DNA from 2 places in the Brevibacillus nigriterrae genome. Region 2 is predicted to be linked to the other one. Evidence: a T-box and tRNA genes for the amino acid it is inferred to sense, from the RefSeq annotation. Region 2 holds a T-box; the other holds one or more tRNA genes.

Region 1 (4,405 bases), on a different contig from region 2:
TACTTGATCAGATAAGAAACATTCGAAAATATGCAGGCAGAAATGCACGGATTGTTTTGTATAACGGCGGGACTGATGCGAATTTTGGAAAAGAACTTTGCAATAGAGAGAATGTGATGTATTGTCCGTATTCAAGGCCGTTGCAGTGGGGGAAGACAGGCAGGTTTTTTTATGATGTGATGAGGTGGCTCGAGGAAATAAATGCACCTTATGAGTATTTGGTTTACACTGAATACGATGTACTGTTTGTCAATCATGGATTTCCGGCATTGTTGCAACGGATGATGAGAGGCTTTGATGCAATGGTACAAAGAGTGCAATTTGAAAGGATTCCACATAAAACCTGGTGGCGTCCAGCCCAATCGATGTGGAGAGAGTGGGGGCAATGGCAGCCTTTTTTTAATGCAAACTACTTTTGTGGTACGTTTAACCCGATGCAAGTGTATCGGCATCAAATCGTGAGACGGATGCTTGCGAGGATTGACCATCAGAAGCTGGAGGAGCTGTTTGCAACAACAAACGTGTTTGCTCTGGGTGAAATGTTATATTTGACATTAGCCGTACACGCAGGGGGGAGATGTCGTGCGTACCCGCGCAAACACAAAAGATATTTACGCTTTCGCCCTCCCATCAGTATGCGTGAGATAAAAAAGGTGAAAGCCAACCGTAACATCTTTTTTATTCATCCTGTAAAAGATGAAGCTGTTCGAAGATGGATATGTAAACTCAAAACTCCACTAACGAAGAGAAGAGTAGTGAGAAAATCTTTTGTTACATGGAAGGAGACTCCTGTCAGATTCAAAAGGCGGATTAGAAAAAAAAGCTCCTAACAGATTACTGGATAGCAGCATGTAGCTAAAAAATGTTCATTGTGAAATTTGTTGATTTTTAGTGTTGCATATTTTTTAGCTATGTGCTATATTTCTTTATGTGCCAAGTAAACAAAATGTTCTTGGGACTTAAAAAAATGGAGAGATACCGAAGTGGTCATAACGGGGCGGTCTTGAAAACCGTTAGGCGGCAACGTCACGGGGGTTCGAATCCCTCTCTCTCCGCCATACATACCAACCAGAGCTGATAGTGTGACTATCAGCTTTTTTTATGTGAAAATACGTCTCGGCCGTTTTGTCGATATTTTTTGCTCATTTCCCCACAATACCTGACATAATTCTTGAAGTCGGGCCACTATACTGAAAGGACATATCTCTTCAGAGAGGCTAAGTGGGAGGGTGAATAAAATGAAATACTCTTGCAAGCACTGCTGCAACATCATTCATAATGATCTGGAATGCCCGATTTGCGGCAAAAACGAAATCATTCCAATCATTATAACGATCAGTGTACAACCAGAATCAACATCAATTCAATGGAAGGCAGCTATTCAGACACGAGTCTGACGATTAGCGAGTGCTTGCGGTTAGCGTCTTTTGACAAGACCGCTTTCAATGGAATGGCGATAAGTTGGGCTTCGTCAGAATGGAAACAACAGACATAAGTGAATTCGATTGGATAATTTGCCCCCGGGTTCAAGTTTCTTTTGATGTGGGTGAGCAGCATTTCCAGAACATCCCATAGTCTTCGCGTCAGATGGATGGGGTCAGTATGATTATTCGGATTGATGTATTCATGCCATAAATGATGAGAGATGAAGGTAGGGATGTTAATTCCCATTTCTTTCGAGTAAGCAGAGACATCGTGGAGGTTTATTTCATTTTGTATGTATGGCTCAGTGTTCAAGCTGATCATCAGTTCCTCTCTTCATCATGTATACTCATTCATTTGTCTTACTAAAAATACTACCTGCTTTTTTCCAATTTGATGGTGATGATTATCACACGAAAAGGGAAAAATTATAGCTTGTCGATGGAGCGATTTTGTTGTAGTATTAGTTTATTGCTAAATTAGCTGTAGCACTCGAATAATGTGGAGAGATACCGAAGTGGTCATAACGGGGCGGTCTTGAAAACCGTTAGGCGGCAACGTCACGGGGGTTCGAATCCCTCTCTCTCCGCCATACAAAAAAATGTACACCACCATTAAACGCATTGTTTGATGGTGGTTTTTTCATATTGGTTTGGCAGGATTTTGACGGCGGTCAACGAAATGAATGAATACCATATTAACGAATCGAATAGAGAGGTTTTCTTGGATAGGTTTGTTCTTATCGCAAGGTTATGCGAAGGTTATCAGTGGAGAGGAAGGAAGCAGGATGAGCAGAACGCGGATCATGTTAACCAAGTTCACACCCCCGCGTATCAAGGAACATATTCTTCGTCGGCCGGGACTGGCTAAAAAAATGCGGTATATCTTGTTGAACTCGTTCACGTTAATCCATTCAGGGCCAGGGTATGGCAAAAGCACGATGTTATCACTGTTTTTCGCAGATAAAAAAATCCCTGTTTGCTGGTATAACATTGAAGACAAGGATGGAGATTTGCTTCGGTTCATCAGTCATATTGTTGAGTGCATCAGACGTGAACATCGGGAATTCGGGAAAGATTTGCTTCGTACCCTGGAGAGCATGGAACAGGTATTAAATCCTGACGATGTTGAGCTGTTAGTCTATCAATTTGTGAATGAGCTGATGGCAATTCCACAGGATGTCATTCTCGTTCTTGACGATTATCATTCCGTTTTACGTTCATTCTTTATCGATCAATGGATGCAATTGGTGGTTCGCAATCTTCCGCATCATGTAAAAATTGTCATTGCCACCAGACAGCAGCCTCTTTGGCCGTGGCTTCGATTGATGAAGATTCGTGGAGAATATTTTGAGATCAACCAAAAAGACCTTACGTTCACAGAAGAAGAGACAGAAGCCTTGTTGCTCGATGAATTCAGGCTCTCTTTGTCGCCAGAAGAGACCAAAAAGATTCATCAGGTCACAGAAGGATGGGCGTTAGCAATCAGGCTGTATGGAGAAAAGCCAGACTGTGAGCCACAGAAGATTCATGAAGAATTACTCCACTTTCTTGATGTGGAAGTGTTAGGCGATCAGGAATACCATATTCAACGGTTCCTGGAGTATACAAGTGTGCTCGACAGTTTTACCAAGCGAATCTGTGTCCACATTATTGGTCAAAGTGCGGATTCGCTGCTTGATGAAATTTCCGGGCGTAATCTGTTCATTTCCTCCATGGAGGATGGCTACTATCGTTATCATCCCATTTTTCGTGAGTTGCTATTGAATCGCCTGAATCACGACCCGACGGTGAAACACACCATTTTACAATCACTTGCTTCGTACTACCGAAAGCAGGAAGATGTGGAGAAAACACTTGCCACCCTGTATCAGATAGAAGATTGGGAACAGATAGGCGAGGTGCTGGTACATTACGCTGAACAAATGATTCGGTCTGAAAATTTGGAACAGTTGTACGGGAACTTGAAATCTCTTCCTGATCATGTGAAAAACAAATATTACAAGCTGTGGTTTTATCAGGCGGAAGTGGCTCGCTATCGCTGTATTTATCCTCTTGCTCTTACGTACTACGATCAGTTCATGCAGCTTGCCGAACAAAATCAAGATGTGTATTCCCGTTGCCTCGGTTTGGAAGGCAAGGCACGGGTACATCTGGATAGTGTACAGGGAATCAAGGCAGAAGAGCTGCTCAAACAGGCGATTCAGCTTCTTGACGTGACCTGTGAAGAGTTGGCACCACGCCTGTACCGTATGCTGGCCGAAATCTATACCAATCGCGGCAACTCGACAGAAGCGGAGAAGTGGTATCTTCGCAGTCTGGAACTGGAGTACCAGGCAGAGGTTGAAATTGAGTCCCGTCTCTATTTTCGCACAGGACGGTTACAATCTGCGATTCACCTGCTAGAGAAGAAGTGGAATGAGGAAAAGCGCAAGGGATTTTCCCAGCTAACCCGTTCCTACAAAGAAACTTCGCTTTTGCTCGCATTTGTGTATGGGATGAACGGAGAGACCGAAAAAGGGCTTGATTATGCGCAGAAGTCGATCGAAATCGGCAAAGAAGCCAATTCCCCATTTGTCGAAGCGAACGGGTACATCCGCAAAGCGCATCTGGCGATGAATCATCAAGACTTTACGACAGAAGAGGTTCGCCATCTTTATTTGAAAGGTCTTCGCATGATGGAAGAATTGCAATCGACACGGGGCAAGGCAGAAGCGCTGCTCGGTTTGACGATCTTGCACGGACGAGAGAAATCACTGGACCTGGCTCTGGCCTATGGTCACAGAGGGATGCAGGAAACAGAAGCGATCAAGGATGACTGGTTACACGGGCTGATTCGACTGGGAATGGGAATCGCCTATGCACATATGGGCAAATATGAGCAGGCACGACCGGTTTTCACCGAGTGTGTGGAGCTGTTTCGTACCTGTGGCGATCACTACATCGTCTCCATTTCCTACTTCTGGTTGAGTTATCTTGCCATG
Region 2 (4,405 bases):
AAGGTTGTTTATGCTCTTGACGGCGCAACCGAGAATGATTACTTACAGCCAGAGGACTTCACAAAAGGCGGAATTGACCTGGTTGCTTCACAAGATGTAGAGGAAGCAAGCTGGATTCGTTTGTTCTTTAGAAGCATCATTCAATTTGTCAGCAATATTTTTAAAGGTGTTGTTGGATAATATCAAGAGATATATTTATTTTAAATACCGAGTGATTTGGTTGTCTTTTAGCCTTGGCTTGGTTTAAAATAGAAATGTTATAAACTTTGACACAATTCTAGAGTGAAGATGCGTAGGGGGCAATAATCATGGTAGAAGTTGGAACGTCTCGCGTTAAACGAGGAATGGCAGAAATGCAAAAAGGCGGCGTCATCATGGACGTTGTCAATGCAGAGCAAGCAAAAATCGCAGAAGCAGCAGGCGCTGTTGCGGTAATGGCACTTGAGCGTGTACCTTCTGATATTCGTGCGGCTGGCGGGGTAGCTCGTATGGCTGATCTCGGTATCGTTGAAGAAGTACTGAAAGCCGTTTCTATTCCTGTTATGGCAAAAGCTCGTATTGGTCACTTTGTAGAGGCGCGTGTTCTTGAGTCAATGGGTGTTGACTATCTGGACGAAAGCGAAGTTTTGACACCTGCAGATGACTTGTACCACATCAACAAAAAAGAGTTCACTGTTCCTTTCGTTTGTGGTGCTCGTGATTTGGGTGAAGCTCTTCGCCGTATTGGTGAAGGTGCATCCATGATCCGTACAAAAGGTGAACCTGGAACAGGAAATATCGTTGAGGCCGTTCGCCATATGCGTACCATGCAAGCACAAATTCGTCGCGTACAAAGCATGTCTTATGATGAATTGATGGCTGAGGCGAAAAACCTTGGTGCTCCATACGATTTAATGGAATACGTGCACAAAAACGGCAAACTCCCTGTTGTTAACTTTGCTGCTGGTGGCGTAGCAACTCCTTCTGATGCAGCTTTGATGATGCAATTGGGTTCTGACGGTGTATTTGTAGGATCTGGTATCTTCAAATCCGAAAATCCAGAGAAATTTGCTCGTGCCATCGTGGAAGCAACCACTCACTACACTGATTACGAATTGATTGCTCGTGTGTCCAAAGGTCTTGGTACTGCAATGCCAGGCATTGAGATTTCCAAGATTCGTGAACAAGATCGTATGCAAGAGCGTGGCTGGTAAGATGAACGAGGTAACGATTGGAGTATTAGGCTTGCAGGGTGCAGTTGCTGAACATGTTCATTTACTTGAGGCAGCAGGCGCTAAAGCTACTGTCGTTAAAAAACTGGAAGACCTCGAAGGAGTGGACGGGCTCGTCATTCCTGGGGGAGAAAGTACAACGATCAGTAAGCTCATGCACAAGTACGATTTCATGGATGCGATTCGCCGTTTCGCTGGAGAAGGCAAGCCAATCATGGGAACTTGTGCAGGTGCGATTCTCTTGGCAAATCGAATTAATGGACAAGACGATGCCCATCTGCAATTAATGGATATTAAAGTGGAGCGGAATGCATTCGGCAGACAAAAGGAGAGCTTTGAAGTAGCTATTCCGGTCGAGGGTGTTGGCTCCGATTACCCGGCTGTATTTATCCGAGCTCCTTACATTATGGAGGTTGGACCAAACGGACAAGTTCTGTCTGAATACGAAGGGAAAATCGTTGCTGCACGAGAAGGCCAGTTTGTCGCTTGCGCTTTCCATCCGGAACTAACGGATGATACACGTTTCCATCAATACTTTGTGAATATGGTAAAAGAGAGTAAAGATCGCTCATAACTATTTTTCACGTAAAAAGCACCCGTACTGGGTGCTTTTTGCTTTTTTCTTTACATGTGAATAGAATTTGTAGTAAATTTGAATAATAAAGGTATAAGATACCAAAGCGTTGATGAGAACAAGTACTCTGTATATGGCTGGACAAGAGAGTCGGTGGATGGTGCGAACCGAACCAGTAGACAGAAGAATCCATCTCGGAGCGGTGAGGGAAATAACTTCACCCGGTAGCACCCCGTTATGGTGCAGTCGAGTGGGCTTATGATGAATTGTTGATCATGGAGCCAATAAGGGTGGCAACGCGGATGATCAGACATTCGTCCCTTTTGGGGGATGAGTGTTTTTATTTTGCTTTTTTTCTGTTTTACGAGACAGGTTATGAAGTATTGGAGGATGAAAGGTTATGTTGGATGTTAAAGTTTTGCGCCAGGATCTTGAAGGAGTACGTCAAAAATTAGCACACCGCAACGAAGACATCTCTGCTCTCGATCAATTCGTGGAAGTCGATGAAAAACGTCGCCAAGTGATCCAAGAGGGAGATTCACTCAAAAATAAACGGAACACCGTATCCGAACAGGTAGCTGTTTTAAAACGAAATAAAGAAAATGCCGATCACCTCATTGCTGAAATGAAAGAAGTAAACGATCGGATCAAAGTTCTCGATGAAGAGCTTCGTCAATTGGATGAGCAATTGGATGAAATTTTGATGGGATTGCCTAACTTGCCACACGAATCTACACCTGTTGGAACGAGCGAGGACGACAATGTACTGGCAAGAACATGGGGCGAACCGAAGAAGTTCGAGTTTGAACCGAAGCCACACTGGGATCTTGCGCAAGAGTTAGGAATTATCGACTTCGAAACGGCTGCCAAAGTAACAGGAAGCCGCTTTGTATTCTATAAGGGGTTAGGTGCCCGTTTAGAGCGAGCGCTTATTAATTTCATGATGGATTTGCATGCAGACCAGCATGGCTATGAAGAAGTGTTGCCTCCATATATCGTAAATCGCGCGAGCATGACAGGGACGGGGCAATTGCCAAAATTCGAGGAGGATGCTTTCAAACTCGAAGGACCTGATTACTTCCTGATCCCTACCTCCGAGGTTCCCGTAACAAACATGCACCGTGACGAAATTCTCGATGGAGCAGCTTTGCCTCGCTATTATGCGGCGTTCAGTGCCTGTTTCCGTTCTGAAGCGGGTTCTGCCGGGCGAGATACCCGTGGTTTGATTCGTCAGCATCAGTTTAATAAAGTAGAACTGGTGAAATTCGTGAAGCCAGAAGATTCTTATCAGGAACTGGAGAGCTTGGTCGGAAATGCAGAGAAAGTCCTTCAGCTTCTAGGATTGCCTTACCGTGTGATGAGCATGTGTACAGGAGATCTTGGTTTCACGGCAGCGAAGAAATACGATATCGAAGTGTGGATTCCAAGCTATGAGACATATCGTGAAATTTCTTCTTGCTCCAACTTCGAGGATTTCCAGGCACGTCGAGCTAACATTCGTTTCCGTCGTGATACGAAGAGCAAGCCAGAGTTTGTACACACATTGAACGGCTCTGGATTGGCGATTGGCCGTACCGTTGCAGCCTTGCTTGAAAATTACCAGCAAGCGGATGGAACCATTGTGATCCCTGAGGTATTGCGACCATACATGGGTGGCTTGGAGACAATCGGGCCGAAGAAATAACAAAACAATTTAAGGGTAGCCTCTTCTTGTGAGAGGCTGCTTTTTATTATGTTTTGCCTCATTATCGACCATGTAGGGTTTGCTAAAATGGCATCATCTACATATAATAGATAAGGTAAGAAATGTTAAATAAACCATGTCCCCGTAGCTCAGCGGATAGAGCGACAGTTTCCTAAACTGTGCGTCGGAGGTTCAATTCCTCTCGGGGTCACCATACGTAAAAACACAAAAACGCAAGCCTCCCTTGAGAGAGCTTGCGTTTTTTCTTTCCCGATTTCTTTTTAACTAAGACTAGTCTTTACTCTACATTTTCTACAACAACTTTGACTGCCTGACCAATCGGTGGCAGGCTTTTGGTTGTCATTGGCCCGTAAAAACCGTAAATCTTTACGCCTTTTTTCAAAGCTTCTGCTGTTAATTCTGTTTGATCTTTGGCATCAATAATCGGAGTTTCCTTGTTGAGGTTCAGAACAATTTCCTCAAATGATTGATCGTTCAACTTTTCTCCTTTTATGTGAACCCTTGTGTTGCCGTCTTCGGATGTGGTAACTTCCATTACTTCACCCGCTGTACCTAACACGTCGGCGGTAAGATCCTTGTCGTTGATGACAATTTTCTTCGCACCGGTCATCGGAGGCATGCTCATCGTCATGATGTCATCATGTATAAATTCTACGGATGCCCCGAGTCGAAGATCGTTGATGGAAACTGGTTTGTTATCTTGATTTACCAAAACCGTATCGTCGCTGATATACAAGATCATCCCGTTTGCGTAACCATTGACCAGAACGGAACCCTTGATCTTATCTCCTTTGGCATCCAGGTTAATCTTTGCGATTGTCCCTTTTTTGGTCAGAGCATGCATGAGTTCATCGATCTTGATGATTCCATCTTTCTCGACGGTAACCTGAACTTTTAATACTTGTTCCGCAAAAG

The links. A T-box is a leader RNA that pairs with one kind of tRNA and senses whether it is charged. The one in region 2 lies ahead of serS (serine--tRNA ligase), so its partner is inferred to be a tRNA-Ser.
Region 1: it has a tRNA-Ser gene. The T-box ahead of serS (serine--tRNA ligase) is inferred to sense a tRNA for this amino acid. The anticodon was not compared.

Annotation. Positions count from the first base shown of each region.
Region 1 is NZ_JBNCMT010000006.1:151,158-155,562, reverse strand. Features, by position in the region: gene ACPW7N_RS06655 (hypothetical protein) at 1-830, shown strand, start outside; tRNA gene ACPW7N_RS06650 (tRNA-Ser) at 970-1,058, shown strand; gene ACPW7N_RS06645 (hypothetical protein) at 1,239-1,397, shown strand; gene ACPW7N_RS06640 (hypothetical protein) at 1,378-1,746, opposite strand; tRNA gene ACPW7N_RS06635 (tRNA-Ser) at 1,926-2,014, shown strand; gene ACPW7N_RS06630 (AfsR/SARP family transcriptional regulator) at 2,210-4,405, shown strand, end outside.
Region 2 is NZ_JBNCMT010000019.1:5,404-9,808, forward strand. Features, by position in the region: gene ACPW7N_RS14800 (D-alanyl-D-alanine carboxypeptidase family protein) at 1-180, shown strand, start outside; gene pdxS (pyridoxal 5'-phosphate synthase lyase subunit PdxS) at 309-1,193, shown strand; gene pdxT (pyridoxal 5'-phosphate synthase glutaminase subunit PdxT) at 1,195-1,785, shown strand; T-box leader at 1,886-2,110, shown strand; gene serS (serine--tRNA ligase) at 2,186-3,469, shown strand; tRNA gene ACPW7N_RS14820 (tRNA-Arg) at 3,608-3,683, shown strand; gene ACPW7N_RS14825 (copper amine oxidase N-terminal domain-containing protein) at 3,768-4,405, opposite strand, start outside.